2 regions of the Corynebacterium afermentans subsp. lipophilum genome follow, and region 2 is predicted to be linked to the other one. Evidence: predicted binding sites of a transcription regulator. Region 2 holds the regulator's gene; the other holds the start of a gene.
What was found. The regulator LexA, encoded in region 2, represses DNA repair genes until DNA is damaged. The targets are predictions, from matches to a motif close to CGAACANNTGTTCG.
Positions count from the first base shown of each region.

Region 1: a site for LexA is predicted at 7,539-7,552, ahead of CAFEL_RS11095 (HNH endonuclease signature motif containing protein). Genes of this name have one in related genera too.

Region 1 is NZ_CP046530.1:2,326,200-2,341,359, reverse strand. It holds gene CAFEL_RS11130 (DUF6049 family protein) at 1-1,705, opposite strand, end outside; gene CAFEL_RS11125 (NUDIX hydrolase) at 1,702-2,598, opposite strand; gene CAFEL_RS11120 (CCA tRNA nucleotidyltransferase) at 2,566-3,987, shown strand; gene CAFEL_RS11115 (YqgE/AlgH family protein) at 3,980-4,582, shown strand; gene CAFEL_RS11110 (AzlC family ABC transporter permease) at 4,582-5,292, shown strand; gene CAFEL_RS11105 (branched-chain amino acid transporter permease) at 5,289-5,636, shown strand; gene CAFEL_RS11100 (hypothetical protein) at 5,815-6,255, shown strand; gene CAFEL_RS11095 (HNH endonuclease signature motif containing protein) at 6,262-7,404, opposite strand; gene CAFEL_RS11090 (hypothetical protein) at 8,091-8,393, opposite strand; gene CAFEL_RS11085 (bile acid:sodium symporter family protein) at 8,403-9,344, opposite strand; gene CAFEL_RS11080 (Rieske (2Fe-2S) protein) at 9,345-9,710, opposite strand; gene trpA (tryptophan synthase subunit alpha) at 9,707-10,522, opposite strand; gene trpB (tryptophan synthase subunit beta) at 10,523-11,716, opposite strand; gene trpCF (bifunctional indole-3-glycerol-phosphate synthase TrpC/phosphoribosylanthranilate isomerase TrpF) at 11,727-13,157, opposite strand; gene trpD (anthranilate phosphoribosyltransferase) at 13,081-14,100, opposite strand; gene CAFEL_RS11055 (glutamine amidotransferase-related protein) at 14,093-14,704, opposite strand; gene CAFEL_RS11050 (anthranilate synthase component 1) at 14,701-15,160, opposite strand, start outside.
Region 2 is NZ_CP046530.1:1,371,770-1,386,929, forward strand. It holds gene hrpA (ATP-dependent RNA helicase HrpA) at 1-2,283, shown strand, start outside; gene nrdR (transcriptional regulator NrdR) at 2,299-2,757, opposite strand; gene lexA (transcriptional repressor LexA) at 3,407-4,087, shown strand; gene CAFEL_RS06595 (DeoR/GlpR family DNA-binding transcription regulator) at 4,138-4,926, shown strand; gene CAFEL_RS06600 (HPr family phosphocarrier protein) at 5,011-5,280, shown strand; gene CAFEL_RS06605 (uracil-xanthine permease family protein) at 5,357-6,667, opposite strand; gene nagB (glucosamine-6-phosphate deaminase) at 6,768-7,493, shown strand; gene hflX (GTPase HflX) at 7,490-9,025, opposite strand; gene CAFEL_RS06620 (hypothetical protein) at 9,096-9,848, shown strand; gene CAFEL_RS06625 (hypothetical protein) at 9,868-10,383, shown strand; gene dapF (diaminopimelate epimerase) at 10,393-11,202, opposite strand; gene miaA (tRNA (adenosine(37)-N6)-dimethylallyltransferase MiaA) at 11,199-12,098, opposite strand; gene CAFEL_RS06640 (hypothetical protein) at 12,095-12,661, opposite strand; gene CAFEL_RS06645 (DUF349 domain-containing protein) at 12,798-14,150, shown strand; gene CAFEL_RS06650 (GNAT family N-acetyltransferase) at 14,164-15,160, shown strand, end outside.

The DNA.
Region 1 (15,160 bases), 950 kb from region 2:
GTTCCTCCGGCTCACCCGCAGGCTGAACGTCAGCTGGCGCGTCCAGGTAGGTGCCAAACGCCATGGGGTGCGCGCCCGCGCCGGTGACCAGCTCGGCCACGGTGCCCAGCACGGTGGCGGCGGTGTCCGCGTCCCAGTTCGCGGGCGGGGCGACCAGGATCGGCTCCGGCTGCTCCCCGGAGTCTCCCGCCACCCAGGCGGACTGGGCGGCCAGCCGCACCGCGGCGGCGGCGTTGGTGTCGCGGGCGGCCTTGGAGTCCACCGCGTAGTTGTAGCGCAGGTTCTGTTCTGAAAAACCGGTGGTTTCGGGGTCCACGCCGGCGGCGGCCAGCACGGTGGCCAGGGAGGACTGGTAGCCCACCGTCATCACTCCCGGCGCGATCCAGCCGTAGTTCCTACCTGGCGCGGCGGCCAGCACGCGCACTGGTTGCTGCGGTGCGGGTGCGGCCGACCCGGCGAGATCCGCCATGTCTGCGCGCTCCAGGGCGCTTTCAGACCCGTCGTGTTCTTCCTGCACCCCGGCCGCTTCGGCGCGTTCCCACGCGGCCTGCATGCCTTCGTCCATGACGGTGGAGCGCGAGTGGTCCGCCCATCCCAGCGCCGGCGCGGTGCCGTTTTCGACGTAGCCTGCGCCGGTGACCACGGTGTTCAGGGTGCCGGCGCTGCCGAGTACGCGCTGCAGCACGAACGGACCGCGCTCCACCGCCTCGCGCATGAGCCACTTGTCGCCGGTGCGCGCCACGGCGTTCAAGTCCGCGTTCGCCCACGGCAGCGACACCGTGCAGCCGGTGGCGGCGATGTGGCGCACCTTGTCCAGCCATACCTTCGCGTCGTCCGCGCCGGTGCCGGGTTCGCCGTCGGGGTCGCCCTCGTCTGCCCAGGAGTCGCGCAGCCGTTTCGGTTCTTCCACCACGGCGGGGCGCTCGTCGTCGACGGTGTAGCCGTGTTGCATGCGCTCCACGGTGTCTATCAGTGCCGGGTCCAGCGCGACGCAGGTGGCGTAACCGACTTCCGGTGTCTGGGCCGCCTCGATGTACTGGTCCACCAGCTTGCTCAGCCGCCCCTCGGGCGCGAGTTGGCCGGCCAGCGAGTCGTTCGCCAGCACCAGCGGTTGCGTCTCAGGCGCCTCGCCGGTCTCGCCGGGCAGGATGTCCACGTCCGCGGTCACCGGGTACAGCGCGGTCAGCTCCGCGGCCCGGATGTCGTCCCGGACGCCCTTGACGCCCATGTGGAAGCGGTCGGTGTCGAGGGGGGCACCGGAGGCGTCGAGAAGCTGCAGCATGATTGGGTACGTGCCCACATCCGGCAGGTCGAGGCCCAGGTCCATCTCGAGCTCCAGCGAGTCGCCTGGGGCCAATTGCCTATCGACGTCACGCGCCTCCCCCACCACCCCATACTCCTGCTGGCCAGCGATGGTTGCATAGCGCTGCTCCATCACGGAGGCCACCGCCGAGGCTCGGCGCGGGACCACGCTGAAGCCCTCGAGCGTGTCCTCGGAGTGGTTGGTCACGCGAAGTTTCACGTGAAACGGATCGTGGGCGGAGATGGCGTGCGGGGCCTCGACGACCTCCACACTCGCCTGCTCGCCTTCGGACGGGCGCACGGTCAGGTTCGCCCACTGCTCCGTCACTTCCGGGTTGTCCGGCGCCAGCGGCACGGCGGGGGCGGCGAGCACGACGGCAGCCAGCGCGGCGTACCGGTTCATCGCGGAGTTGCCCTTCCGGCTTTCTTTTCCTTCCTGGCCAAGTCCGGCATCCGGTCGTAGGCGATGCGGGCGAGCTTGCGCTCATCGGCGTACGCGAGGTGCTCCATCAGGTCGCTCATGGGCACCCACGCCACCTCGGTGACCTCCGGGTCCTCGTCGTTGAACACGCCGTCGACGTAGCGCAGGAGGTTGTGGTGCACCGTCTTGTGAATGCGCACGCCGTCGGAGACAAACCAGTAGTCGATCGTGCCCAGGGTGTCGAAGGCCTCTCCGGTGATGCCGGTTTCCTCCCACACCTCGCGCTCGGCGGTGACCCACTGGTGCTCGCCGTTTTCCACGTGGCCTTTCGGCATGGACCACAACAGCCGCCCGCGGCGGTCCAAGCGGCCGATGAGCGCGACGTAGATGCGGCTCATGTCCACCTTGCCGTCCTTGCCCACGGCCTCAGCCATGCCGGAGACCACAAGGCCGCCGGCGGAGGTCTCGTCGCGCGTTTCTATCGACGAATCGTGCTGCTGGTACTTCGACCTTCGACGATTGTGCTGCTTGCGGCCGCCGCGGGAGTTCTTTCCGCGGCGGTTATTCCGCTTCCGCTTCGGTTTGTCTCCCGGCTGCTGTTGCTGCTCGGCGGGTTTGCCCCCGCGCCGGCGCCGCGGCCGGCGCTTACCGCCGCCGGAGCCCCCCTTGCCGTTAGAGGGCCCCGGTACCGGGCGCTGGTTGTCACTCATTCGTGTCATGGTATCGGTCTTTCGGCCGGTTGTGGTACTTCCCGCGCGGGGGTGGCGGGTATCGTGTCCCGGGTGACGCAGAAGCTCTTCGATATGCCAGACCCGACCGACCCGCTTGCCGCCCCTGCGCTGATGGCGAGGGCGCAGGATGTCGTGGCCAAGCATGCTGCTCTGCTTGAGCCCCTCGCGCAACTGTTTTCCGGCCGCGGCGAGACCTTATATATGGTAGGCGGCTCGGTGCGCGACGCGATGCTCGGCCGCGGGGTGCACGACCTCGACTTCACCACCTCCGCGCGCCCCGAGGTGATCCAGGAGATCCTGGGCGAGTGGGGCGAGAAGGTGTGGGACACCGGCATCGAGTTCGGCACCGTCTCCGCCATCCGCCGCGGCGAAACCGTGGAAATCACCACCTTCCGCTCCGACCTCTACGACGGCGTGACCCGCAACCCCGAAGTCACCTTCGGCGACACGCTCGAGGGCGACCTCATCCGCCGCGACTTCGCCTGCAATGCGATGGCCATTGAGCTTTCGCTTGACGACGAGCTCCGCCTCTCCCCCACCTTCCACGACCCCGTCGACGGACTTTCGGACCTTGTGCAGCAGGTGCTGGACACCCCGCAGGAGCCCGAAGTGTCGTTTAGGGACGACCCGCTGCGCATGCTGCGTGCGGCCCGCTTTGTCTCCCAGCTGGGCTTCAGCGTGGCCGACCGGGTATATGACGCGATGTGTGACATGGCGGGCGAGATCGAGCGCATCACCGCCGAGCGCGTACAGGCTGAGCTGGACAAACTCATGCTCGGCGCGCGTCCCTGGGAGGGCATCGACCTGCTGGTGTCCACCGGTTTGGCGTCGTATATTTTGCCCGAGATTCCGGCGCTGCAGCTGGAGACCGACGAGCATATGCAGCACAAGGACGTCTACCGCCACTCCCTGACCGTGCTGCGCCAGGCCACCGAACTCGAGGACGAGGGCCCGGATCTGAAGCTGCGCTGGGCGGCGCTGATGCACGACATCGGCAAACCAGCCACCCGCGCACCCAAGGAGGGCGGCGGCGTGACCTTCCACCACCACGAGGTGGTCGGCGCGAAGATGACCCGCAAGCGCCTGAAGGCCCTGAAGTACCCGAAGCACGTCATCTCGGACGTGGGCCAGCTCGTGTTCCTGCACATGCGCTTCCACGGCTTTGGCGAGGGCCAGTGGACCGACTCCGCCGTGCGCCGCTACGTCACCGACGCCGGCGAACTGCTGCCCAAGCTGCACAAACTCGTGCGCGCCGATTCCACCACCCGCAACGCCAAGAAGGCCGCGCGCCTGCAGCGCACCTACGACCACTTGGAAGAGCGCATCGCGGACATCGCCGCCAAGGAGGACCTCGCGCGCGTGCGCCCGGACCTGGACGGCAACGAGATCATGCAGATCCTGGGCCTCGAACCCGGCCCGGAGGTGGGCAAGGCATGGAAGTATCTCAAGGAGCTGCGCTTGGAGCGCGGCGAACTTGAGCACGACGAGGCCGTCGCCGAGCTGAAAGCCTGGTGGGAGAAGGAAAATGCCTGAGTATTTCTACGCAGACCGCCTGTTCAACGCACTGGAGCGGGTTGATCCGGAGCCGGGCATGCTGCTCGTTTCCGCGCCCGGCATGTTCTCGCCCGAGTTCGCCCGCACCGTGGTTCTCGTGCTGGAGCAAGACGCGGACCACACCCTCGGCGTGGTGCTGAACCGCCGCAGCGAGGTCGCGGTGGCCAACGTCATGCCCGGCTGGGAGGAGCTGGCCGCCAAGCCGCAGGCCGTGCACATCGGTGGGCCGGTGGGTGTGGACTCCGCTGTGGGCCTGGGCGTGACGACGGCCGGCGCGTCCGACAACCCCTACCTCAACCGCCTGGCCAACCGCCTCGTACTCGTGGACTTGAACGCCTCTCCCCTTGAGGTCGGTGATTCCCTCGACGGCATCCGCATCTTCGCCGGTTACGCCGAGTGGGCGCCGGGCCAACTTGACGACGAGATCCTGCGCGGCGACTGGTTTGTCACCCCCGCCCTGCCCTCCGACGTCGTCGCTCCCGCGGGTGCGGATCTGTGGGGTGACGTGATGCGTCGACAAGCAATGCCTTTGCCCCTGTTCGCCACCTTCCCCGCGAACCTCGAGGACAACTAGTGACCGTTTCACGTGAAACATCGGCCGAAATTCGGCTGGGTCTTCGCGACACCTGGCTGGTCGCCCTCGGTTTGGTGCCGCTCGGGCTGGCGTTCGGCCTGCTGATGACCCAATCCGGCTTCGCGTGGTGGTGGACCCCGATTTTCTCCACCGTGATTTACGCCGGGTCGATGGAGTTTTTGGCCATCGACATGGTGCTCACCGGAGTCGGCCCCGTTTCGTCCGCGATCACGGGGTTCATGGTGAACTTCCGTCACCTGTTTTACGGGTTGACCTACCCGCGCTCGGAGCTCCGCCGCGGCGCACCCTCCGCCTACGCCACCTACGCGCTCACCGACGAGGTCTACGCCATCACCTCCACCCTCCGCGACCGCCCCTCAGGCTCGCGCCTTATAACCATCTCCGTGGTTTGCCAGATCGCGTGGGTGGCCTCCGGCGTCGTCGGCGCCCTGGCGGGCGCGGTCATTCCTGCGGGCGTGGAAGGTTTCGACTTCGCCCTGACCGCCCTGTTCGCCGTGCTGGCCTTCGAGGCGTTCCAGGCCAGCCGCGACCTCTCCGCTCCCCTGATCGCCGGCGGTCTCGCTCTGGCGGCCGCAGTGGTACTGCCCGGCCAGGTAATCATCGTGGCGCTGGTGTCCTACTTCCTTGTCCTCCTACTGCGTTTCTGGGCCCCGCGCGTCGACGAGACCCTCACCTGGCGGCTGCCATGAGTAACTACGGCCTCCCCGACGGCGTCTCCCTCGGCATGGTGGCCGCGGTGCTCATACCTGTAGGCGTAGTCACCGTGCTGCTGCGCGCTCTCCCCTTTTCCATGCTGCGCGTGCTCAAGGGCAGCCCGTTCATCGACTTCCTCGCCGTGCTCATGCCCGTCGGCGTGATGACAGTGCTTGTCGCCTACACCCTCGTCGGCCACGCCGGTTCGCCTGCCCACCTCGCCTCCGCGCTCATCGCCCTCGCGGCCACCCTGCTGCTGCACTGGTGGAAGCGCCGCGCCGATGTATCGATCTTCGCCGGCACCGCGCTGTACATGCTGTTGGTCAACATCGTTTTCTAGTCTTCCTCTCCTCTGCTCAGGAGGGGAGTTTTTGCGCATCGGGAGCTTTGTATATCGTCACAGAAGGTGGAGACGTTACATCTCCAGAAAGGCTTGAATACCTGCGGAAACGTGTGTTTTACTGTCGCGAGCCCGGTTCCGGGTTATTTAACGTCAGATTCGCACAAAGGAGTTTCCAATGAAGCGCATCACCGCAGCTGCTTTGGCCGCTACCACTGCCCTGTCTTTGGCAGCCGTACCGGCACAGGCTGAAGAGAACACGTTGAACGAAACGCTGGAGAACCTTGAGACGGCAGTGAAGCCGACGAAGGCGTCTGACGTCACCGATAAACACCTCGCTGGCGCCAAGTTGAAGGCCGAGGCCCGTGAACTTCGCAACCCGGGCAGCGGCTACTCGGGCCCGTACAAGAGCTCCTCTGACAAGAACCTGGTGCCGAAGAGCGCCACCTCCTCCCTGAAGAACGACGTCGCACGTGGCTACAAGCTCGGCACCACCTACGACATCCTCGTCGGCACCGGCATCGCCGCAGGTGTCTTGGCACTCGTTGGTGCCGCCGCGGCCGCAGCGGGCAAGATCCCGGGTGTCCCGGGTGTGCCGGCCGTTGAGCAGTTCTTCTAAGCCTCACTAGTCGGTGAAGGACCAATTGCACTCCTCCATGGTCCGCATGATGTCGTCGCGCCGCGGCAGGGAGTAGTTCGTGGACACGAAACGCGTCCCGTCGCCGTAGACAAAATGGATGTCTGAGTGCTCCTTCAGCGTCTTCAGGTAGCCCTCCGTGACCAGGGAGTGGCAGGCGGAGCACAGCGGCAAAAGGTTCTCCAGGTCGGTCAGGCCCCCGGTGGCCCAGTCCTCGATGTGGTGGATCTCAATGAACCGCGTGTGTGTGCACCCGGGTGCGGCGCACTGCCCACCCCACATCGCTAACAGCGCGTTGACCTGCCCGTTTGTTGCGAGACGCTGTTTACGTCCAGTGTTGAGGATGAGGCCGTCGGAGTTGACCGTTGAGATGCGAACCTCCGCGTTAGCAAGCAAGCTCGCGATGGCTTTCGACGGCGCGCCCACATTGTTGGGCATGTAGCCACGTCCGTCCTTGGTGGCCAAGATGTTCACGTGGGCACCCGGCGTAGTTAGCGTGTTGCGCGGCGTCGTGCGCGCCATGTGGACGACGCCCATGAGCGCACTCAGCAGCATGCGCCCAATCGGCAGCCCGTATCCGGACACTGTCTTTCGTGCGGGGCGGTTCTCCTCCACGTCCTCGGCACGCTCCAGAGCGATGTCGATTTCACCGTGAACCTTCGGGTCCAGGTCCTCGAGCACTTCGTCGAGGTCGCAGTACGCGATCTCCCCGATCTTCAGTGCGGCGATGAATGCAGCGCCATCCGCGGCGTTGAGGTTGCCGTGGAACGCGATATCGCCGTTATCGCGCTTGTGCAGGCTCAGGTAGTACTGCGGGCTGTCTTCACCCTCCTCGTCCTGCGGCTTCTTCCCCGCTAGCGCACATTCCAGTTCGTGGTAGCCCATCCCGAGGGCGAGATCTACCAAGTCACGCTCGTTTTCGGCGGTCATGTACTTCAGCAGCAGTCGCACCACTGAATAGTTCAGCGCACCGTCAGTGAAGTGTTGCTGCAGGTAGCTGAAAGGTCGAAGACGGTGGGCGACGCTGACGTACTCGTGCGCGGTTGAGGAGGACACGCCCAGGCGGCGCATGAGGAAGTGTGCGGTGGTTGAGGAACCACATTCGATAGCAAGTGCGAGTTCATCAAACATTTGTATTGCGGACAATAACTCTGCTTTGTTTTGGGTCATTGCGCGGTGCGTGTCCTCGATTTGCTGGCTCAACGCGACGGCGATGGGGTTAGATTCGGTGGTCAATGCGGCGGTCATTTTGGCCCCCCTTGAGGCGAATGCGAGTTCGATTGCGTACATTATAAAACTCGCGTCCGACATTCCTCTGACCTGCTGAAACTTGTCCGCAACTCCGCATTGCGGACAATTCCGCCTCCACCAATAGTTGGTAAGGGCCAACGAAAAGGCTCCGCATTGCGGACAGCTGCGGGAATGTCGGGATGCCACCATGAATGCGGGTGGAGAGGTGCCGGACCATGGAGAAAGCTCACCGCACAGCGTTTATCTACCCGATTTTTGCGGCGGTTTGGATCGCAGCACCGTTCATGGGTGACCGCGTTCCCATGTGGGCCCAATGGCTTTATTGGGTTGCTTTGATCGCGGTATCTGTTCTGGGGTTTGTTATGGCGGTGTGGGATAAGCGCCCCCTGCTGGGGATATTGTCTGCTCTGACTCTGCTTGCCTGGCCGATCACTCTCGCGGTGGCGTTGTCGTCCGGTCCCCCGCAACTCCGCATTGCGGACAATTCCGAAACCCCCAACTATTGGGTCCCACCAACGAAAAAGGCCCGCGCCGGTGGCGGGGCGGGCCGGAGGGACGTCGATAAGCTATTGCAACTTTGCCTGCGCCTCGGACCAGAGGCCCTCGAACTCCTCCTCGCTGAGGTGGGTGGCGGTGATGCCCTCCATGGAGTCGTAGGTGCGCGGGTGTGGGACGGTGCCCATGGGTTGGTTTGCCTGGCCGATGACACGGCCGTCGACGTAGATGCCGGTGATGGTCTCGGCCGGGTCGAGTTCAATCATGCGCACCATGGTGCACTCGTGGGCCGAGATTTCCTCGAGTTCGGCGATGTTGAGCAGCTCGCCGCCGAGTTCGGGGACGTTGTAGTGGATGCGGACGAAATGTTTCACGTGAAACTCCTAGGAAATTCGGGAGGCGTACGCGGAGCAGATGACCAGTTGGCACATGTGGTAGATCATCAGCGGGATGATCAGGACGCCGAGTGAGGCGCCGCCGAAGATGACGGTGGCCATGGGCAGGCCGGTCGCGAGGGACTTCTGGGTGCCGCACATTTGGATGGCCACGCGATCCTCGCGTGGGAAGCGCAGCGCCTCCGGGAGGATGCGGGTGAGCCACAGCATAGCGACGACCAGCACGCACGAGAACACGGTGAGGAACACGATCTCCCACGCGGAGACGTTCGACCAGACCCCGGAGACGACGCCGCGCGAAAACGCGGAGTAGACCACCAACCAGATGGAGCCGCGGTCCACGATCTTCGTCGCCTTCGACTTGGCCAGCTCCCCCACCCGCGGGACGAAGTTGTGCGCGAGTTGCCCCAAGATGAACGGCAGGAGCAGCTGCAGCGCGATGTCGCCGAACACGGAGGCGTCCACGGACACCCCGTCGCCGGCGCCCATCAGCCACATCACAAGAAGCGGCGTGGCCACCACACCGACGAGCGAGGACACAGACGCCGCCACGACCGCGCCCGAGACGTTGCCGCGCGCCACCCCGGTGAGCGCCACTGAGGACTGCACGGTGGACGGCACCAGCGACATGAACAGCAGGCCCTGGTACAGGTCCTCGGACATGAAGGCCGTCGTCGGGCGAGCGAGCAGGCCAATCACCGGGTAGATGACAAACGTGAACGCCAGGATCAGCGCGTGCAGACGCCAGTTGGTCAGGCCTTTGAGCGCCTCCTGGGTAGACAGGCGCGCGCCGTAGAGGAAGAACAGCAGCGCAATGCCCAGCTTCACCGCGACGGCGAACCCGTCCGCGAACGCGCCCTGGGCGGGCAGCACGAACGCGAGCGCCGCCGCGACAACGATGCCGACAAGTAGCGGGTCGAGCTTCTTCATCTACTCGGAAACGGAGACTTTGTCGCCGGCGTCGGTCACTGGCACCTCGCGCATCCCAGTGACGGCCGGGCCGGAGACGCGGGCGCCGTCAGCGATGCTGAACACCGAGCCGTGGGCAGTGCACTTGACGGTGTCGCCCTCAACCTTGGTGATCTTCTTCTGCTGGTGCGGGCACACACTCGAGTAGGCCACGTAGGTGCCGGCGGTGGGCTGGGCGATGATGAACTTGTCCAGGATCACCGCGGAGCCGACGGGCACGTCGGTCTTGGCAACTTCTTCGGGGGCCGCCTCTCCACAGGCGGCGAGGAACGCACCGGCAAACGTGGTTGCGGTGCCGAGCAGGAACATGCGTCGTGAACAGGTCATGATGCGATCGTAGCGCCCTTCATGGCAGTGACGTACTCACTCAGCTCGGCTTTCAGCGCGTCCATGTCGGTCACATGGTTGCCCTCGATGTATTTGTCGATGATGTTGGTGATCGCCGAGCCGGTGATCGCTCCCGCGGCCCCCGCGGCGATCGCGTCGCGCACGTGCTGCGGTTTGGAAATGCCGAAGCCCAGCAGCACCGGAGGCCCACCGAACTTTCGCACATTGTCGACGACCTCACGCAGGCCCTGCACCGTCGCCTCCTTGTCCGCACCGGTCACGCCGTCGCGCGAGATGGCGTAGATGTAGCCGCGCGAGTTCGCCGCCACAGCCTCGAGCGTTTCCTCCGACGCCTTCGCCGGGGCGATGTAGATCGGGTCGATGCCGGCCGCGGTGGCGGCTGCGCTGAAGGGGGCGGACTCACGCACGGGGACGTCGGGAAGCAAAATGCTGTCCGCACCCGCCTCCTTGAACTCGCGGTAGAACCGCTCGAGGCCGCGCGCGTGCGCGACGTTGCCGTATACCAGCATGCCGATGGGCAGCTCCGGGTAACGCTCGCGGATGGTGCGGATTTGCGCAAGCGCCTTATCGACGGTCGCTCCGCCCGCCAACGCCCTCACATGCGCACCCTGAATGGCGGGGCCGTCCGCGACGGGGTCGGAGAACGGCACGCCGAGCTCCACTGCATCCGCCCCGGCGTCAACGACGGCGGAGACGATCTCCACCGCGTCCTCCGGGGTCGGGTCCGAGAGCATGATGAAGGGCACGAACGCGCCGTCACCTTTAGCGAAGAGCTTCTCGTAGCGGTTCATTTACTTCTCCTTCTTGTCGAGCGAGGTTTGCACGTGGGCGATGTCTTTGTCGCCGCGGCCGGACAGGGTGACCAGGATGTGCAACGGCTCCGCGTCGGACGGGTGCTCGGCGGCACGCTTGAGGGCGTAGGCGAGAGCGTGTGAGGACTCGAGCGCGGGGATGATGCCCTCGTGGCGCGACAGTGCCTGGAAGGCGTTGAGGGCCTCGTCGTCGGTCACGGGAACATAAGAAGCGCGGCCGGACTTGGCCAGGTGTGCGTGCTCCGGGCCCACGCCCGGGTAGTCCAGGCCGGCGGAAATGGAGTAGGAATCCTGCACTTGGCCGTCCTCGTCGCACATCAGGTAGGAATACGTGCCGTGGAGCAGGCCGGTCGTGCCCTGGGCGATGGCCGCGCCGTGGGCGCCGAGGCCGAAGCCCTCTCCCCCGGGTTCGGCACCGACGAGCTCGACACTGGTGTCGTCGATGAAGTCGGCGAAGGTGCCGATCGCGTTGGAGCCGCCGCCGACGCAGGCGACTACGACGTCGGGAAGCCGCCCGGTTCGCTCGAGGATCTGGGCGCGGGCCTCGGTGGAGATCACGCGGTGGAACTCCTTGACGATCTTCGGGAACGGGTGCGGCCCCGCCGCGGTGCCAAGGAGGTAGTGGGATTCGTGGAAGGTGGCGGTCCAGTCGCGAAGCGCCTCGTTCACCGCGTCTTTGAGCGTGCCCGCGCCGGATTCCACACCGACGACCTCGGCGCCCATCAGGCGCATGCGGTAGACGTTCGGCGCTTGGCGTTCCATGTCGGTCTTGCCCATGTAGATCACGCACTCCAGGCCCAGCAGCGCGCAGGCGAGCGCGGTGGCGGTGCCGTGCTGGCCGGCGCCGGTCTCCGCGATGATGCGGGTCTTTCCCATCTGCTTGGCCAGCAGCGCCTGGCCGATGACCTGGTTGGTCTTGTGCGCGCCGCCGTGGACGAGGTCCTCGCGCTTGAGGAAGATGCGCGCGTTGCCTTCGAGCGGTAGGTTGCGGCACTCGGTGAGCGGGGTGGGTCGACCGAGGTATTCGCGGAGCAGGCCGCGGTACTCGTTCATGAATGCCTCGTCGTTGAACGCGTCCACGAAGGCTTGCTCAAGCTGGTCGAGCGCCGGGATGAGCGACTCGGGGACGAACTGTCCGCCGAACTCGCCGTAGTAGGCAGGGAGCAGGGTCATGTTTTTGTCCTTAAGTGTGGAAGTTGCGGATGGTGGCGAAGCCTCGTCGCAAGGCAGCGGCATCCTTGTGGCCGAGGGGGTCTTCGAAGCCGGAGTTGAGGTCGAGGCCGGTGCAGCCGGTGCGCAGCGCGTCGGTGAGGTTTTCGGTGGTCAAGCCGCCGGCGAGCAGCGCGTCGGTAGTGGGGATGCGGGACCAGTCGAACCGCTCCCCCGTCCCTCCGGTGCCGGAATCGAGCACTAGCTGGTCGACGAGCTCCGCCACGCCCGCCGCATCATTGGGCCCAGTCATGTCGACAGCGCGCCACACCTGGACATCGACCTCGGAGCGGACGCGCGCGATCAGCGCGTGCTCGGCCCCGAGCGAGCCCTGGTACGGGGCGTGGACCTGGACGGCGACAATGCCGGGCTGGACCAATCGGTCGTAGCCCGCGGTGCGGCGCGAGACCGCCACGTAGTCGAGCCCCGGCTCCGCGGCTATGATCTGTGCGGCCGTTTCACGTGAAACATTGCGCGGGGAAGCCTCTTCGAAGATCAGCCCGCCGTACACCGCGCCGGCCGCTTTTGCCGCCTGGGCGGCGGATGCGGAACGCAGGCCGCAGACCTTGTTCGGGCCGTACACCAGCTCGCGGCAGGCGCGGTCGATGTCCGGCTGTGAGGTCAGCTGCGAGCCGACCAGGAACCCGTCCGAGTGTCCGCCGAGCCGGCGAACGGTCGCGGCGGCGCGGATGCCGGACTCGGCCACCACCACTGCCCCGTCCGGCGCGAGTGCGGCCAGGCGGGCGGAGCGGTCGAGGTCGATGGAAAGGTCGTGGAGGTTGCGGTGGTTCACGCCGAAGATTTTCGCGCCGAGCTTGGTGGCACGGGCCGCCTCGTTCTCATCGATGACTTCGGTAAGCACGTCCATGCGCAGCGACTCCGCGACCGAGGCCAGGTGCGTGTACTCCTCGTCCGAGAGCACCGACAGCATCAACAGCACCGCGTCCGCGCCAAAGTAGCGGGCGGCGTAGATCTGCACCTCGTCGACGATGAAGTCCTTGCACAGCACCGGCAGGTGCGTGGTGGCGGCGACGGTGGCGAGGTGGTCGTAGTCCCCGCCAAAATAGTCGGGCTCGCACAGCACGGAGATCGCCGAGGCGTAGCGCGAGTAGACGCTTGCGATCTCCCCCGGCTTGTAGTCCTCGCGGATCGTGCCGAGCGAGGGCGAGGCGGACTTGCACTCCATGATGTAGGAGGCACCCGGGGCGGCCAAAGCGTCGTAGAGCGATCGCTCTGAATAACGTAACGTGTCGAAAGAAACGTGACCGATACGTTGTCGAATTCCGTCAATGTGACGTTTACGGTTCGCCACAATTTCGGTCAAAATCTTAGCCACTGTAGTCCGCCTCCTCGTGGGTGGTGAGCCACTGGGACACGGAACCGTCGGCAAGCAAGTGCTTCGCATGCGCCGTGCCGGCGGCAAGCGAGTCCGCCATGCCGTAGAGGTAGAACATCGCGCCGGCGTTCACGGCCACGGCGTCGCGCTGCGCGGTCGGCCCCTCCCCTGCGAAGGTGGCGCGCATGGCAGCGGCGTTGTGCTCGCCGTCGCCCCCGCGGAGGTCCTCGAGCGTATGCTTATCCACGCCAAGCTCCGCCGGCGTCACCGTGTAGTGGGAAATCTCGCCGTCCTTGAGCTCCCAGACGAGGGTGTCGCCGTGGACCGCGATCTCGTCCGTGCCGGCGCCGTGAACGACGAGCGCGCGGGAACGGCCGAGCGTTTTCGTGGTCTTTGCAATAGTGGGGCCTAACTTAGGATTGGCAATCCCCATTATTTGGAATTCAGGCCTTGCGGGACTCAATAATGGGCCCATCGTGTTAAATAACGTGCTCACGCCGAGTTTTTTGCGCACCGGCTGCACGAAAGCGATCGCGGGGTTGTACGCCGGGGCGAACAGGAACGTGAAGTTCGAGGACTCGAACTGGCGCACCGCGCGCTCCGGGTCGAGGTCCAGCGGGATGTTCAGGGCCTCCAGCACATCGGCCGACCCGGACTTGGAAGACACCGAGCGGTTGCCGCACTTGATCATCTTCACCCCGCCGGCCGCGGCCACAAGTGAGGCGGCGGTGGTGATGTTGATGGTGTTTGCGCCGTCGCCGCCGGTGCCCGCGGTGTCCATGATCCCCTTGCCAGTCACCGGGAACGGGCGGCCAGCGGCGAGGAACGCCTTCGCCGCGCCTGCGATGTCGGCGAAGGTTTCCCCGCGGGTGCGGATGGTGGCGAGCAGCGCCGCGATGTGGACGTCGTCGTAGTCGCCGACGGTCAGCGGGGTGAACGCCTCAACCGCGTCCTCCAACGTCGGGGCTGGGTTGTTGATGAAGCGGCGGAAGATTTCTACGTGGTCAGCCATTGTCGCGTCCTTTCTGCAGCAGGTGTTCCACGCAGCGCTCCAGCAGCTGGGGCCCTGCGGGGGAGAGGATGGATTCGGGGTGGAATTGGAGGCCGATGGAGTAGCCGTCCTCGGTCTCGGCGGCCATGATCACCTCGCCGATCTGTGTGTCCGTCGAGGCCAGCGGCGCGATCCCGGCCGGCGCCTCGGTCGCTCCCAGCGAGTGGTAGCGGGCAACAGGCACGTCCAGGCCGGGTTGGCCGGGGGCGCCGCCGACCGTGAGGCCGCGGAACAGCGGGTGCGGAGCCGTAAGCCTCATGGGAACCGAGGTGCCGTGCTCGGGGCCACACGGCTGGACGCGCCCGCCAAAGTGCTCGATGAGCGCCTGGTAGCCCAGGCAGATGCCCAGGATGGGGATTCGGCCCTGGGCGCGCTCGATGACCTCCATCATGCAGCCGGCGTCCGCGGGGTAGCCGGGGCCCGGTGAGAGCACGATGAGCTCCGGGTTCGCGCCGAGCACCGTGTCGGCAGCAACGGTGTTGCGGTAGACCACGGTGTCGAAGCCGGCGAGCGCGTCGACGAGGTTGTAGACGAAAGAGTCCTGGTTATCCAGTAAAACGATCACTTGTGCACCTCCAATTCGCGGCCCGCGGCGAGTGCCTGGAGTACCGCGTAGGCCTTGTGCAGGGTCTCGTCGGCCTCGGCCTGCGGGATGGAATCGCGCACCACGCCCGCGCCGGCCTGCACCGTGGCCACACCGTCGGCGACGAACGCGGAGCGGATGACAATGCAGGTGTCAAAGTCGCCGCTGCCGTGCAGGTAGCCCACCGCCCCGCCGTAGGAGCCGCGGCGTGTGCCCTCCACCCCACGCAACAGCTCGGTCGCGCGCAGCTTCGGCGCGCCGGTGAGCGTGCCCATGTTCATGCAGGCGCGGTAGGCATCCATCGCGTCCAGGTCTGAGGCAAGCGTCGCGGTGACCCGGCTGACCAGGTGCATCACGCGGGAATAGCGGTCCACCTGCAGCAGCTCGCGAACTCGCCGGGTGCGAGGCTCGGCCACGCGGGCCATGTCGTTGCGAGCC
Region 2 (15,160 bases):
TCGGACTTCCTGTCCTCGCTGAAGCTGTGGGACTACATCGGCGATTCCCGCGACGAGCTGTCCGGCAACGCCTTCCGCAAGCGCATGAAGCGCGAGTTCTTGCACTACATGCGCATCCGTGAATGGTTCGACCTCGTGCGCCAGCTGCGCGACGTGGAGCGCCAGCTGGGCTGGTCGCGCGCCGAGAACGTCGCGGGCGAGCGCGACGCCGACGCGATCCACAAGTCGCTGCTGACAGGCCTGCTGTCCAACATCGGTGCCCGCGACGGCAATTCGAAGGAATTCCAGGGCGCGCGCGGGACAAGGTTCTTGGTGTTCCCGGGGTCGTCGCTAAGCAAAAAGCCCCCGGAGTTCCTCATGGCAGCCGAACTCGTGGAGACCTCGCGCCTGTGGGCCCGCGACGTGGCCAAGATTGAGCCCGCCTGGGTGGAAGCTGCTGCAGGCCAGCTGATGAAGCACAGCTACTCCGAACCTGTGTGGTCGCGGAAGCGTTCGGCCGCAATGGTGCACCAGAAGTCGATGCTCTACGGCGTGACCATCGTGCGCGACCGGCTTGTGCCCTACCACCGCGTCGACGCCGAGGGTGCGCGCAACATGTTCATTCGCCACGCGCTTCTTGAGGGCGATTGGAACCGCCACCACCACTTCATCGACCACAACGAAGCTCTGCTCGCCGAGGCCGCTGAGGTGGAGGAAAAGGTGCGTCGCCGCGGCCTGGTGGTGGATGAGGACACCCTCTTCGAGTTCTACGACTCACGCCTGCCTAAGAGCGTGACCACCGCCCGCCACTTCGATTCCTGGTGGAAGAAGAAGCGGGCCGAAGACAAGCACTACCTGGACTTCGACCCTGCCGCGCTTCTCGACGACGAGGGCGTGGATTCCTCCGCCACCGCCTTCCCCGAGGTGTGGCGCCAAGGCTCTATCGATTACGCGCTGCGCTACAAGTTCGAGCCGGGCGATCCTTTCGACGGCGTGACCGTGGACGTGCCCGTGCCGCTTCTAGCAAACCTGCGGCCGGAGGGCTTTGACTGGCTGGTGCCGGGGCTGCGCTCGGAGCTGGCCGCGGAGTACATCCGCACACTGCCCAAGGCCTTGCGCAAGACCGTTGTGCCGGCACCCGACTTCGCCGAGCGTGCGCTGGAGGCGATCTGGGAGAAGCAGGACGACGAAGGCGCCAGTGAGGCCGATCTGCGTGAAACTCCGTTCGCCGAGGCACTCGCTGACGCGCTGCACAGCATCGGCGGGCGAGGCATCAACGGCACCGACTTCAACCCGTCTGCGCTGCCCGAGCATCTGAAGGTGACCTTCGCCGCGATTGACCGCCGCGGCAAAGTGGTCGACCACGACACGGACCTCGGTGCACTGAAGCGCCGCCAGGCCGGCAAGATCAAGTCCTCCGTGTCCAAGGCCGGGCGCACCTCCGAGTCGGATGCGGTGGCGAAGTGGACTACCGATTCCCTCGGCGCGGTGCCGGAGACGGTGACCACGACTATCGACGGCAACGAAGTCGACGCCTACCCGGCACTCGAGGCCACCAAGAACGGCGTGAAGGTCACGGTGCACCCGACCAAGGCCGCCGCGGATGCCTCAATGGTCACAGCGACGCTGACGTTGCTGTTGCGCGAGATCACGGTCAACGCCGGACAGATGACCAAGGGGCTGCCGTTGCGCCAGAAGGTGGCGGTGGACCGCTACCCGCACGGCGGCGCCGCCGGGCTCGTCGAGGACGCCCGCGTCGCCGTGATCCGCGACCTGATGTTCTCCTCCGGCGGGCCGGTGCGTTCGCCGGAGGAGTTCGACGCGCTCGTGGCCGAAATCCGCCCTCAGGTCGCTGGTGGGGTGCGCCGCGTGGTGGTCACCTTGGCGCCGGCTCTGGCGGAGTACGCGAATATCGCGGCTGAGCTTGAGCAGTGGGAGGGCCCGGCTATCGACGACATGACGTCGCAGCTGCAGTTTTTCCTTCCGAAACACGCGGTGACTGTCCACGGCATCGGGCACTTGCAGCACCTGCCCCGCTACATTGACGCGATGCGTATCCGCCTGGAAGACATGCGGCTGGATCCGGACCGTGACGCCGACCGGCAGTCAGTGATCGATTCGGTGAAGGCCTACTTGGCGCAGCGCATGAAGGCCTTGCCCGCTGGTCGCACGAAGACAAAAGCGTACAAGGATATTTTGTGGCTAATTGAAGAGCTGCGTGTGAGTTTGTTCGCGCAGCGTTTGGGCACGCCGAAGCCGGTAAGCCAGCGGCGCATTGAGAAGAAGATTGACGCCCTGCGTTAGCCCCACGATCGCGGGTTAGAAGTCCTCGCGGTCGCGGCGGCGCATGAGCCGGATTTCAGATTCGAAGTCGTCTGCGCTCTCGAACGACTTGTACACCGATGCGAAGCGCAGGTACGCCACTTCGTCGAGGGCGCGCAGCGGTTCAAGGACTGCCAAGCCGATCTCGTGGGCGGGCACCTGCGAGCTGCCCTGGGCCCGCACAGTCTCTTCCACTTCCTGGGCAAGCCGTTTCAAGGCATCATCGGTGACATCGCGGCCTTGGCATGCTCGACGCACGCCGACGATGAGTTTGTCGCGGTCAAACGGTTCGCTCACGCCGTTGCGTTTCACAACGGTAAGGACTGCCTTTTCCACTGTGGTGAAACGTCCCCCGCACTCGGTGCACTCTCTGCGTCGACGAATCGCAGCGCCAGCTTCGACCAGCCGCGAGTCAGTCACACGGGATTGCTCGTTGTGGCAAAAAGGACAAAACACGGTTTTCCACCCCCCGGGGTCTTCAAAGGCTTGGTGTAGCCGTGAGTCTACGCCCTGCCTATCGCGCCGTTGCCACCGTGGCGCTGTGGGTGACCTGGCTGCCGGGCATAGATGAGGGATCCTGGTCTTGCGCCGAGAAGACGCCGCCAAACGCGGAACCGATAAGCAGCGCCGCAGTCATGCATGCGCCAAGCAGGAGCGTATCGCGCGTCTCGTGCCGTGTTTCGAACGCGTTCGCTTCAGTGGAACCGTCCGAAACCCGGTTTGAGGCAGAACGAGCACTCGTTCGATGGGATGCAGATATGGTTCGAACACCGGCCCCGCCGGTTCGACGCTTCGACGCAGATTCGAGGTCCCAAATCTCCGCCGGGGGAACCACGGATGCGGCGCCCGGGCGAGATGCAGATGCATTGTGTACTGGATTGATTGCAATGGACATTGTGAGTCTCCCTTCGTTTCGCGGCACACATTACGTTCGGCGCCGACACACTCGAACGTTCTAACGTTCATTTGTTCGAATACGATTACGTGTTCGATTTATAGCACCCCGACCGATAGGTGTCCACCCAAACGCTGCAACCATCGAACATGAGTGCCCTATCTGGTAGGTTCGTAGGCGCACTACGCCACCGAGTCCAAGGAGAACGTCATGGCACGAAAGAAGTCCGAGCCCGGCAACCCGGATTACAACGCACTGTCTGACCGTCAGCGCCGTATCCTCCAGGTCATTCAGGATGCTGTTGTCCTGCGCGGTTACCCGCCGAGCATCCGCGAGATCGGCGATGCCGCTGGTTTGCAGTCCACTTCGTCTGTCGCATACCAGCTCAAGGAGCTTGAAAAGAAGGGTTTCCTCCGACGCGACCCGAACAAGCCGCGCGCCGTGGATCTGCGCCAGATGCCAGAGACCGGACGCAAGCAGCGCAAGCCGCAGGAAGCGAAGCCGGAGGATTCGGGTAATGCCCGCTACGTGCCGGTGGTCGGCCAGATCGCCGCAGGCGCTCCGATCCTCGCCGAAGAGAACGTGGACACCTACTACCCGCTGCCCGAGGAGTTGCTCGGTGACGGCGATGTTTTCATGCTCAAGGTTGTCGGCGAATCCATGCGCGAGGCCGGCATCCTCGACGGCGACTGGGTAGTTGTCCGCTCCCAGCCGAACGCGGAAGAGGGCGAGTTTGTTGCGGCGCTTCTGGACGGTGAGGCGACGGTCAAGGAATTCCACCGCGACTCCACCGGTGTGTGGCTGTTGCCCCACAACGACGCATTCGAACCGATCAAGGGCGACGAGGCTGAGATCATGGGGCGTGTTATTTCGGTGTTCCGTACTCTGTAACCGGTGCGTGTGCGCCGAGAAAACACTAAGACCAAAAGCGCAGGAGATCGATGTACGCCGAAGAGCGGAGACGCCAGATCGCGTCTTTGACCGCAGTTGAAGGCCGCGTCAATGTCACCGAATTGGCGCAGCGCTTCGACGTCACCGCGGAAACAATCCGCCGGGACCTTTCGGCGCTGCACGATGAGGGCGCGGTGCAGCGCGTCCACGGCGGCGCGGTGGCCAGCCAATCGTACCGCTCTACGGAGATCCCGCTGGATACCCGCCAGCGCGCCTCGCTTGCGGCCAAGACCGCAATTGCGGAAACCGCGTTGCAGTTCGTGCCGGACACACAAAGCTGCACGATTTTTTTGGACTCGGGCACAACTATCAGCAGCTTGGGCAAGCGACTTGCAGAGACTCGCGGGGACAAGGAGTACTCGGTGGTGACCAACTCCATCCCCACCGCCTTGGAGCTGAGCGATTCCGGTTTGCACGATGTGCAGCTACTCGGTGGCAGCGTCCGTCCGATCAGTCAGGCGGTCGTCGGCAGTACTGCGCTTCGCACACTGGCCCTGTTGCGCGCTGACGTTGCGTTTGTGGGCACCAACGCGCTGTCCATCGGCCACGGTCTCTCCACCGTGGACGCCCAGGAAGCTGCGGTGAAAGCTGCGATGGTGACGAATGCCCGCAGTGTTGTTGTGTTGTGCGATTCCACGAAGCTGGGCAACGACTACGTGGTCAGCTTCGCGCCGCTGACGGATATTGATGTGGTGGTCACCGACGCTGAGGCACCCTCCGCCTTCGTGGACGAGCTGCGCTCGCACGGTATTGAGGTCGTGCTCGCGCAGACCCAATAGTGCGAGCAACATGGTGGCATCAACATCTGTTCGCGACCTACACTCGTTGCAGACCTGAATGAAATCAACGGAAAGGACACCCGAATGGCTTCCAAGACTGTGAAGGTCGGTTCCACCGTCGGGCTGCACGCACGCCCGGCCACGGTGATCGCTGACGCTGCCGGCGAGTACGACGACGAGATTCTGCTGACGCTTGTTGGCGGCGACGATGACGACGAGACGGACGCTGCTTCCTCGCTGATGATTATGGCCATGGGCGCAGAGCACGGAGACGAGGTCACCGTGACCTCCGACAACGCCGATGCCGTGGAGAAGATCGCGGCGCTCATCGAGCAGAACCTCGACGACGAGTAGGTGCTTTTCGCTTCTCGACGAGCTCACGCCCGGGCCACGCGCCCGGGCGTTTTTTACGTGCAATCAGCACCGGACGCTACGACGTCGACGGCTGAGACACCTCGAAGTTCCTGCGGTACTGCCCCTCCCCCAACGTGTCGTACGCCCAGCGCATGAGCGGGTAAACCACGATGATGCCGACCGAGCCCAGCGCGATGCCTTCCAACGTCACAGCACCGAGGTCCAAGGTGAGGTTGCCGATGCCGACAATCAGCGCGACCGCAGCCGCGGTGAGGTTGGCCGGATCGGTGAAGTCCACCTTGTTGTCCTGCCAAATACGCACACCTAGCATGCCGATGAGCCCGTAGAGCACCAGACACGCCCCGCCGAGCACGCCGGCGGGGATGGTGAAGATCACGGCGCCGAACTTCGGGATGAACGCCAGCACGATCGCAAACAGGGCGGCGACCCAGTACGCGGCGGTGGAATACACCTTCGTCGCCGCCATAACTCCGATGTTTTCGGCGTAGGTAGTTGTGCCGGATCCGCCGAAGCCGCCGGCGAGTGTGGTGGCGATACCGTCGCCGATCAGCGCGCGCCCCTGCATGTCGTCAAGATTGCGCCCGGTCATCTCCGAGACCGCTTTGACGTGGCCGACGTTCTCCGCGATCAGCACCACCAGCACCGGCAGGGTCACCAGCACCGCGGAGACATGGAACTCGGGCTGGTGAAACTGCGGCAGGCCGATCCACGGCGCGTCGGCAATGGTCTGCAGCGCGTCCTCGCTCAAGCCACCTGTTACGGCAGCAAACAGCCAACCGACGAGCACGCCGATGAGGATGGACAGGCGCGAGAGCAGCCCGCGGGTAGCCACTGTCACCACCACAACCGTCAGCAGTGTCACCCCTGCCACCCAGGGCTGGGTTTCCACGTTCGACACTGCAGTCGGCGCGAGGTTGAAGCCGATCAGGGCGACGATGGCGCCAGTGACCGCGGGCGGCATCACCGCATCGATGACCCGCTTGCCTGCCCATTCCACGACGATGCCGACGAGAATGAGCGCCGCACCGGTCAGCAGCACCCCACCCAGCTGCGCACCGACCCCGTACTGCTGCGACGCCGTCAACGGCGCGATAAAAGCAAACGAAGAGCCCAGGTAGCTCGGCACTTTATTGCGGGTAATCAGCAAAAAGATGATGGTTCCCAAGCCGGAGAACAGCAACGTGGTGTTCACCGGGAATCCCGTCAGGGTGGGCACCAGCAACGTCGCACCGAACATGGCCACCACGTGCTGCATGCCAATGCCGATGGTGCGCGGCCAGCTCAGCCGCTCGTCTGGGGCGACAACTGCCCCGGGGCGCACAGTGCGCCCGTCTCCGTGAAGGGTCCAACCGAAAGTGTTAGTCACGAAACGCCATTATCACCCCGCCAGCCCAAATTTCCTGTTCCGGGGGTAGTTGCCGGGCAAAGTACACAGCTCTCAGAGTGCGCTTGCTATTTTGGCCATCATGGAAATTATTGTGCGCCCCACTGCCAAAGAAGTAGGTGTCTCCGCAGCCGACATCATCGAACCGTTCGTTCGCGATGGCGCGACGCTCGGCCTGGCCACGGGCTCGACCCCGAACCCGACGTACATGGAGCTGGCCCGCCGCCACCGCGAGGAGAACTTGAGCTTCGCGCAGTGCGACGCGTTCCTCCTGGACGAGTACGTCGGGCTGGAACGTTCCGACGAGCAGTCCTACTACGCCACGATCCGCCGCGAGTTCACCAACCACATCGACATCGACGATGCGAAGGTGCAGTCTCTCGACGGCCTGACGGCAGACCCCGCGGCAGAAGCCCGCAGCTACGAGGAACGCATCGCCGCCGCCGGCGGCGTGGACGTGCAGATCCTCGGCGTCGGCGCCAACGGCCACATCGCGTTCAACGAGCCACCCAGCGCCCTAGATTCGCGCACCCGCGAGATCGACCTTCACCCCACCACCGTGGCGGATAACGCCCGCTTCTTCGACAACGAGGACCAGGTGCCACGCAAGGCCCTGACCCAGGGCGTGGGCACCATCATGGAGGCGCACACCATTGTGCTCATCGCCACCGGCCCGAATAAGGCCGACGCAGTCAAGGCCCTCGTTGAGGGCCCGGTGACACCGGGCTGCCCGGCATCGGTGCTGCAAAACCACCCGCGAACCACGGTGATCCTCGACGAGGACGCGGCGGCGAAGCTCGAGCGCTAGCTCACCACGAACTCCGCGTACTGCTCTGCAAGTACGCGGGGCAGGCGGACGTCGATACGCGTGCCCGCCTCGTCGTATTCCTCCGAGCGCACCGTGCCCTCGTCGTGGACGCGGCTGACCACGTCGCCACGGGTGTAAGGCACCACCATGGTCACGTGCGCCTCGATGGAGTTGAGGTGCTGCTCGATGCGCGCCTCCAGCTCCTCGATGCCCTCGCCGGTAAGCGCGGAGACGAACACGGCCGTGCGCCCGGTCTTCTCAAACGCGTGGCGCAGCTCCGCCAGCACCAGCGGGTCGGCCTCGTCGATCTTGTTCACCACCACGATCTCCGGGGGTATCTCCTCGCCGGAATCGCGGGTGACCTCCGCGAGCACTTCGTTGACGGCCTCGATCTGCTTCAGCGGGAACGCGTCGGAGCCGTCCACGACGTGCAGCACCAGATCGGCTCCCGCGACCTCCTCAAGCGTCGACTTGAAGGCCTCGACTAGCTGGGTGGGCAGGTGACGCACGAACCCGACGGTGTCGGTGAGCACCACGTTGCGCCCGTCCGCGAGCTTCGCCTTGCGGGTGGAGGGGTCCAGGGTGGCAAACAACGCGTCTTCCACCAGCACGCCGGCACCCGTCATCGCGTTGATCAGAGAGGATTTGCCGGCGTTGGTGTAGCCGGCAATGGCAATCTTCGGGATGGTGGAACGCTGGCGCTTCGCGCGCTTGACCTCGCGCGCCGTGGTCATGTCGCGCAGCTGGTGGCGCAGCTTGGCCATCTCGGTGCGCAGGCGGCGACGGTCCGCCTCAATGCGCGTCTCACCGGGACCGCGCAGGCCCACGCCGCCGTTGGAGCCGGCGCGGCCGCCGGCCTGGCGCGACAGGTTGCCGCCCCAACCGCGGGTGCGGCTGTACAGGTACTCCATCTGCGCCAGGCTGACCTGAGCTTTACCCTCTTTGCTCTTCGCGTGCTGGGCGAAGATGTCCAGAATGAGCATGGTGCGGTCGATCACTTTGATCTTCAGCGCTTCCTCGAGCGCGATCATCTGCGACGGCGAGAGCTCACCGTCGAAAATCACCGTGTCGGCGCCGGTGGCCTGCACGATCTCGCGCAGCTCCGCCACCTTGCCCGAGCCGATGTAGGTGCCCGGGTCCGGCTTGTCGCGCTTCTGGTACAGCATGTCCAAAACCTCAGCACCGGCGGTTTTCGCTAGCGCCGCCAGCTCCCACATGCTCGCCTCGATCTCGGCCACGGTGCCTTCGGTCCACGCGCCGACAAGGAGGACCTGCTCGATGCGGAGCTTTCGGTACTCCACCTCGTAGATGTCGACGTGGTCTTCGGAGCGCAGCTCCGTCGCGCCGGCGACTGAGCGGAAGGAGTTGCGGTCCGCCAAGTCGAGGGCGCCGACTGTGGGCTCGGCGCCGGGCTGGGGCTCGTTGTGGCGAAAGGCCTGTCGCAGCAGCTCCTCGTGGGTGCGCTGCTCTGGCGTCAGTTCGTCTTCAAGCAAAAAGCGATCTTTCCTGTGTGGTGAATCTGTCACTGTCATATCTACCCGATAGAACGCAGTATGGCCCAGGATTCTTCCCGGTTGGGGCGATTGACTAGAATCTACGGCCATGAGCACAGCAGTGAGCACCGATCTTTCAGCACTCGGCTTGAGCTTTAACAAGTGGCAGGATGCGGTCGAAGCCGCGATTGCCACCGACCGCCTCGCGGTCGTCGGCGAGGTCCGCGGTGGCCAGCTGATCCAGTACACCGACCCGTCCGGCGCGCAGCTGAACATCCTGGCTGTGGAGCCGTTTGCCACCTTTGCTGGCTTCGAATCGGTCACCCGCACCTACGCGCACATCACGCCGCTTAACGACGTCGTCGCGCTGGCCGACGTGGTCGATCCCCGCGGCAACGCCATGGCGTCGCTGACGGTGAACCTCGCGCAGGAGCCGCTGCTTGTGGACGATCCCGCGCTCGAGTGGCAGGAACTCTCCGTCACGGCCCTGGGCCTGGCGGTTGACCGCTACGAATCCACCGAGGCTTACCTTGCGCTGCACCCGGGCGCTGTGGTGGGCACCGTGACCTCCCCCGGCGCCGAGGCCGTGGCAAGCGGCAGCGCCACCACCCCGGACGCGAGCGCCGAGTTTTCGGCCCGCGTGCTGGAGGCGGAGTACCGCACCTCCGCGCTGACCGGCCAGCGCTTCATCCATGTCTCCGTGGACGCGGCGTTCCCGTTCGACGTGTGCCTGCCGGACGGTGACCTGCCCGCCCGCGATTCCGTGATCGCCGGCACCGCTGTGATGGCTGGTTCCATCCCGACGCCTTCCGGTGGCGGCTGCGGGGGCTGCGGCGGATCCTGCGGATGCGGCGGCCACTAGCCGTTACAAAGGCTTCCCGATGAGCTCACCGAACAGGGATCTCTCCCGAGCGTTAATCGGCGCACTCGTGCTCGCTGCCGTTGTGCTGCTAGTGTTCACGCTCAAACTGCCGGGTCTTCTGCTGTCGGCACTGCTGATCATCGGGGCGATCTTGCTCGTGCGGCGCGTGCAGATTGACCCGGAGGTCATGGCCATCCGGTCGTCGCTGCAGTACGCGCGCGACGATATCGCCGAGGTGCTCGGCGCCTACGAGCAGCTGCAGCACGGCGCGGCTGCATCCGACATCGCGGACCGCACCCTGCACTACCCCGCCCTGGCAAACCCGGACAACTCGGTGCCACAGGTCAACGAGTTTCTCCTGCGCGCGTCTTCCGCCCGGCGCTTCTTGGAGCGCATCGACGGTTACCTGGAGTCCGCCTCCACCGACAAGGCGCAGCTGGAGCGCATCCTCACCGTCGCCGACGAGCGCGCCTTTGAGCTGCAGGAGGCCTGGGACGACGCACGCCGGGCCGCGAAAGAAATCGGCCCGGCGTAGGTCTCCGGCCTACAGCTCGTCCGCCAGCTCCCCGCGGAACACGATCGTGGATGGGCCGGTCATCGTGGCCTCGCCGTCTTCGAGCACGACCTCGATGGCCCCGCCCGGCACGTTCACGATCACGGAACCGTTCTCGATGCCCGCGTCCGCAAGCGCCGCCTGCGCGGCAGCGACGGTGCCGGTGCCGCAGGAGCGGGTCTCGCCCACGCCGCGTTCCCACACGCGCATGTGCACGTTGCCCTGGTCGAGCTCGGTGAGCACTTCCACGTTGACGCCCTCGGGGAAAAACTCTGGGTCGAACTTCGGGGCCACAAACTCCATATCCGCAAGGTCCGAGGAGGTCATCCCCGGGATCACGCACGCCAGGTGCGGGTTGCCCACGTCCACGCCGATGCCCGCGAACTGCTGCTCGCCCATCGCCGCGGTGGAGACACCCGTGACCTCAACGCGGCCCATGCCCACAGACACAATCGCGTCGGCGCAATCGGCGGAGATCACCCGGATGTGCTTGACACCGGCGCGGGTGTCGACGTCGAACTCGGAGGCGTCTTCAAGCCCCTCGGCCACCAGCACATGCGCGAACGCCCGGATGCCGTTGCCGCACATTTCCGCGATGGTGCCGTCGGCGTTGCGGTAATCCATAAACCACATGCCTTCGGCTCCCCCGCGGCGCACCACGCGCAACAACCCGTCGCCGCCGACACCAGCGCGACGGTCGCAGAGGAACGCGACCTGCTCCGGGGTCACGTCGAGCTGGTCGTCGACATCGATGAGGACAACGAAATCGTTTTCGGTGGCGTGCGCTTTAAGAAATTTCACGCCAGTGAGTCTAACGCGGCACCCACAACGTCATCGCCGGCAGCGTCCAGCCACACCGTGCGCGGGTCGCGGTTGAACCAGGAACGCTGGCGGCGCACGTACCGGCGCGTGCCGGTGATCGTCTGCTCTACCGCCTCGGCTTCGGTGAGCTCGCCGTCCAGCAGCGCCAGCACCTGGGCGTAGCCGATCGCGCGCCCGGCGGTGGAGTCGCGCACGAGGCCGGCGTCCACCAGGCCACGTGTTTCGTCGATAAGCCCCTGCTCAAACATGAGCTTGGTGCGCAGCTCGATGCGCGGGTTGAGCCACTCGGCATTGGTGCGCAGCCCCAGGATGCGCGTGCCCCAGCGCGGTGCCGCGTTCTTCGGCGGCTGCGAGGCCTGAAACGGTTTGCCGGTCAGCTCGATCACCTCAAGCGCGCGCACGGTGCGCCGCGGGTCTTTGTCCTCGATGACGCGCGCGGCGGCCGGGTCCACATCGGCCAGCTCCGCGTGCAGCGCGTCCACCCCGATCTCGCCGAGACGGGCTTCATACTTCGCGCGCACGGTGGGGTCGGTGGGTGGGAACGACCAGGCGTCGATAAGCGATTGCACGTACAGCATGGATCCGCCCACCAGCACGGGCACCTTGCCGCGCGCCATGATCTCTTCCACCGTCGCCACCGCGAGCGTCTGGTACTCGGCCACCGACGCCGTTTTGGTCACCTCCCAGATGTCCAGCAGGTGGTGCGGGATGCCCTCGCGCTCTGCCACGGGCAGCTTCGCGGTGCCAATGTCCATGCCCTTATACAGCTGCATCGAGTCCACGTTGACCACTTCGCCGCCGAATTCGTGCGCCAACGCGATACCGAGCGCGGACTTGCCGCTGGCGGTCGGCCCTACTACTGCAATCGGTTTCATACGCTCCACTCCGCTACGTAGCGTCCCACGCCCAAGGTGTCGTCGTGGTCGAGCAGCCGGGCCTCTCGCGGCCGCAGAGCTGCAAGTTCATGCCACAACGCAGGCTCGAGCAGTTGCTTATCGACGACCTTCGGTTGCCCACCGTCCAACCACCCGCACAACCGCTGGTGGTACTCCTGCGCGCCGTCCACGAGCGCGAGCGGGGCGCGCTGGGTCAACCCCGCCGGGCCGTCGAGCACCACCACGGTCACCGCTTCTGGATCGGGGGTGCCAATTACGCCGCGGACCTGGCGCACCTCCGGGTCCCCCAACGCGAAACGCGCGACCAGCTCGCCCAAGTGGTTTCCCGCGCGCACGGTGATTTCTGGGCCGCCCCAGGCGGCAAAGGACCCGCTGTGGGCGGTGCGCCAGCGATCGTCAAGCGAGCAGACGATGTCAATCGCCCTGCCGTCGGCAGTGCCTGCGAGCGTGCGGACGGCCTTGACAAGGCGTTGCGAAGCTTCGTCGCTAGGCGAAAGCGCGAGTGCGGGCGATCCCGGCACGATCCAGAAGTTGGGTCTCACGCGCACAACCCTACCCAGCGCCCCGTTTGCTCCCCGCAGGGCGTGAAGTGCCGGTAATATCGCACGCATTGCGCAAGGCAGCCGCGACGCGCGGCACAGTGCGGCCACATCACAGGCCGCGGAAAGGATGTCCACCATGACCGATTCGAACTCCACTCCGACCCCGGGCACCAAGGCGCCCTCGCCGGCCGCGATGGCGAAGAAGCCAGGGCCGCGCCCGGGAGCAGCGGCAAAGACCGTCACCCCGGCTCCCCTGCCGGCGCGCGAGCCGTCGGACCCGTCCAAGTTCGGTCGCGTGGACGAAGACGGCAACGTCTTTCTCACCCGCAGCGGCCAGGAGCGCCAGATCGGCTCCTGGCAGGCGGGCACGCCGGAGGAGGGCCTGGCGCACTACGGCCAGCGCTACGACGACTTGGTCACCGAGGTGGAGCTCATCGAGACCCGCCTGCGCGCCCACCCGGAAGACGCGGATTCGCTGCGCAAGTCCGCAGAAGCGCTCAAGGCATCCCTCGCGGACGCTGCAGTGATCGGCGACATCGACGCTGTCGAGGCCCGCTTGGACAAGGCAATCGACGCCTCCGACACCGCGCGCGAGAAGGCGAAAGAGCAGAAGGCGCAGCGGCGCGAGCAGGCGATCGCCCGCAAGGAGGCGCTTGCCGCTGAAGCCGAGGACCTGGCGGAAAACTCCACCGAGTGGAAGGCCGCGGGCGACCGCATCCGCGCCATCCTGGAGGAGTGGCGCGGCATCCGCGGCATCGACCGCGCAACCGACGACGAGCTGTGGAAGCGCTACTCGCGCGCACGCGACAGCTTCAACCGCCGCCGCGGCTCCCACTTCGCCGAGCTGGACCGCAACCGCGCCCAGGCCAGGAAGACCAAGGAGGAGCTGGTGGAGCGCGCCGAGGCGCTGAAGGATTCCACCGACTGGGGCCACACCGCCCGCGCATACCGCGATCTGATGACGGAGTGGAAGGCCGCCGGCCGCGCCCCGCGCGAGGTGGACGACAAGCTGTGGGAGCGCTTCCGCGCCGCCCAGGACCACTTCTTCGAGGCCCGCAACGCCGTCAACGCCGAGCGCGACCGTGAGTTCGAGGCCAACGCCGAGGCGAAGGACGCACTGATTGCGGAGTACGACTCGCTCATCGACCCCGCCAAGGGGCTCGGCGCGGCGAAGGCGAAGCTGCGCGAGCTGCAGGACAAGTGGGACGAGATCGGTTTTGTCCCCCGCGGTCGTGTGCGCGAGTTCGAGGACAAGATCGGCAGCATCGAGAAGCGCGTCTCTGAGGCCGAGGATTCCCGCTGGCGCAAGACCGACCCGGCGCAGCAGGACAAGGTCAACCAGTTCCAGGTCAAGGCCGACGACTTTACCAAGCAGGCCGAGGCCGCCGAGGCCAAGGGCGATGCCACTAAGGCCGCCTCCCTTCGCGAGCAGGCAAAGCAGTGGCAGGAGTTCGCTGACGTCGCCGCCAAGGCCGTCAACGAGGGCTAGTAAGTTAGCGCGAGTGCTCCACCCCCACCTTTTCGTCCCCCGACCAGACCACGGCGACAATGCCGAGGCCGTGGTCGGGGGCTACGCCTTTTCCGCCACGTTGGCCATCCAGGACATCACCGGCCTTGCCACCTCCGGCGTGTCCGCGGCGCACATCGCGAAGCGCCTCGAGCCCTCCGCAGAGTCCGAGGCCATGCTGTTCGGCCTGACATCCTCGCAGCACCTGCGGCCGGTCGCCAACATGGGCTACCCGGAACTGTTCGCCGAGGACCTTGACTTCGTCGACGCCTGGTTGTTCGTCTCCCTGCCCCTGCTGGAGGACCGCGGGGTGATCGAAGCGAACTTCACGTTCGACTCCGAGCTCGCTCCCCTTCCGGGCGAGCCGGTCCCCGGCGCGCCGTGGGAAAGCTCACTTTTGCTTCTCGACGACCTGTCGGCCCGCCTCGCCCGCCCCACCCGCCAACTCTGGGTAACTCACGCCCTCGACGCCGAGGAGCCTCCGCACGTGCGAGAGTTTGGCTACCAGGCAGCATTCCGGGAGGACCAGGGCACGTTTTCCATCTCCGCGATCGAGGGTCTGCCTGGCCCCGAGGGCACGGCGGACGCCGAGTTCGCGGTCATCGAGGGACCGGGGTTCTTCTCGCGCCGCAAGGCAGGCGCGGAGGAGGTGCAGCAGTTCTCCCGCCTGCTCACGGAGGCGTCGCGCGACTACCCCCGCGGCGAGCTGGTCATGGACACCATCGAGTGGGACATCGAGCGCATCCGCGACGCCGGCGCGCGGTTGCAGGACCGCGGCGGCGCGCAGCTGACCGGCCTCGCCTACGTCAACAGCGTGATCGTCGGGTTGTGCGAGGTGGTGCGCTTTACCGCCGACGACGCGAAAGTATGCGAGCTGGGCCTGGTCTACGTGCTGCCCGAGCACCGCGGCCGCGGCATCGGCTCGGCGATGCTGCGCGCGTCGCTGACCCGCGCCAAGGAAATCTGGGAAGACTTGGAGACGGTCTACTGCT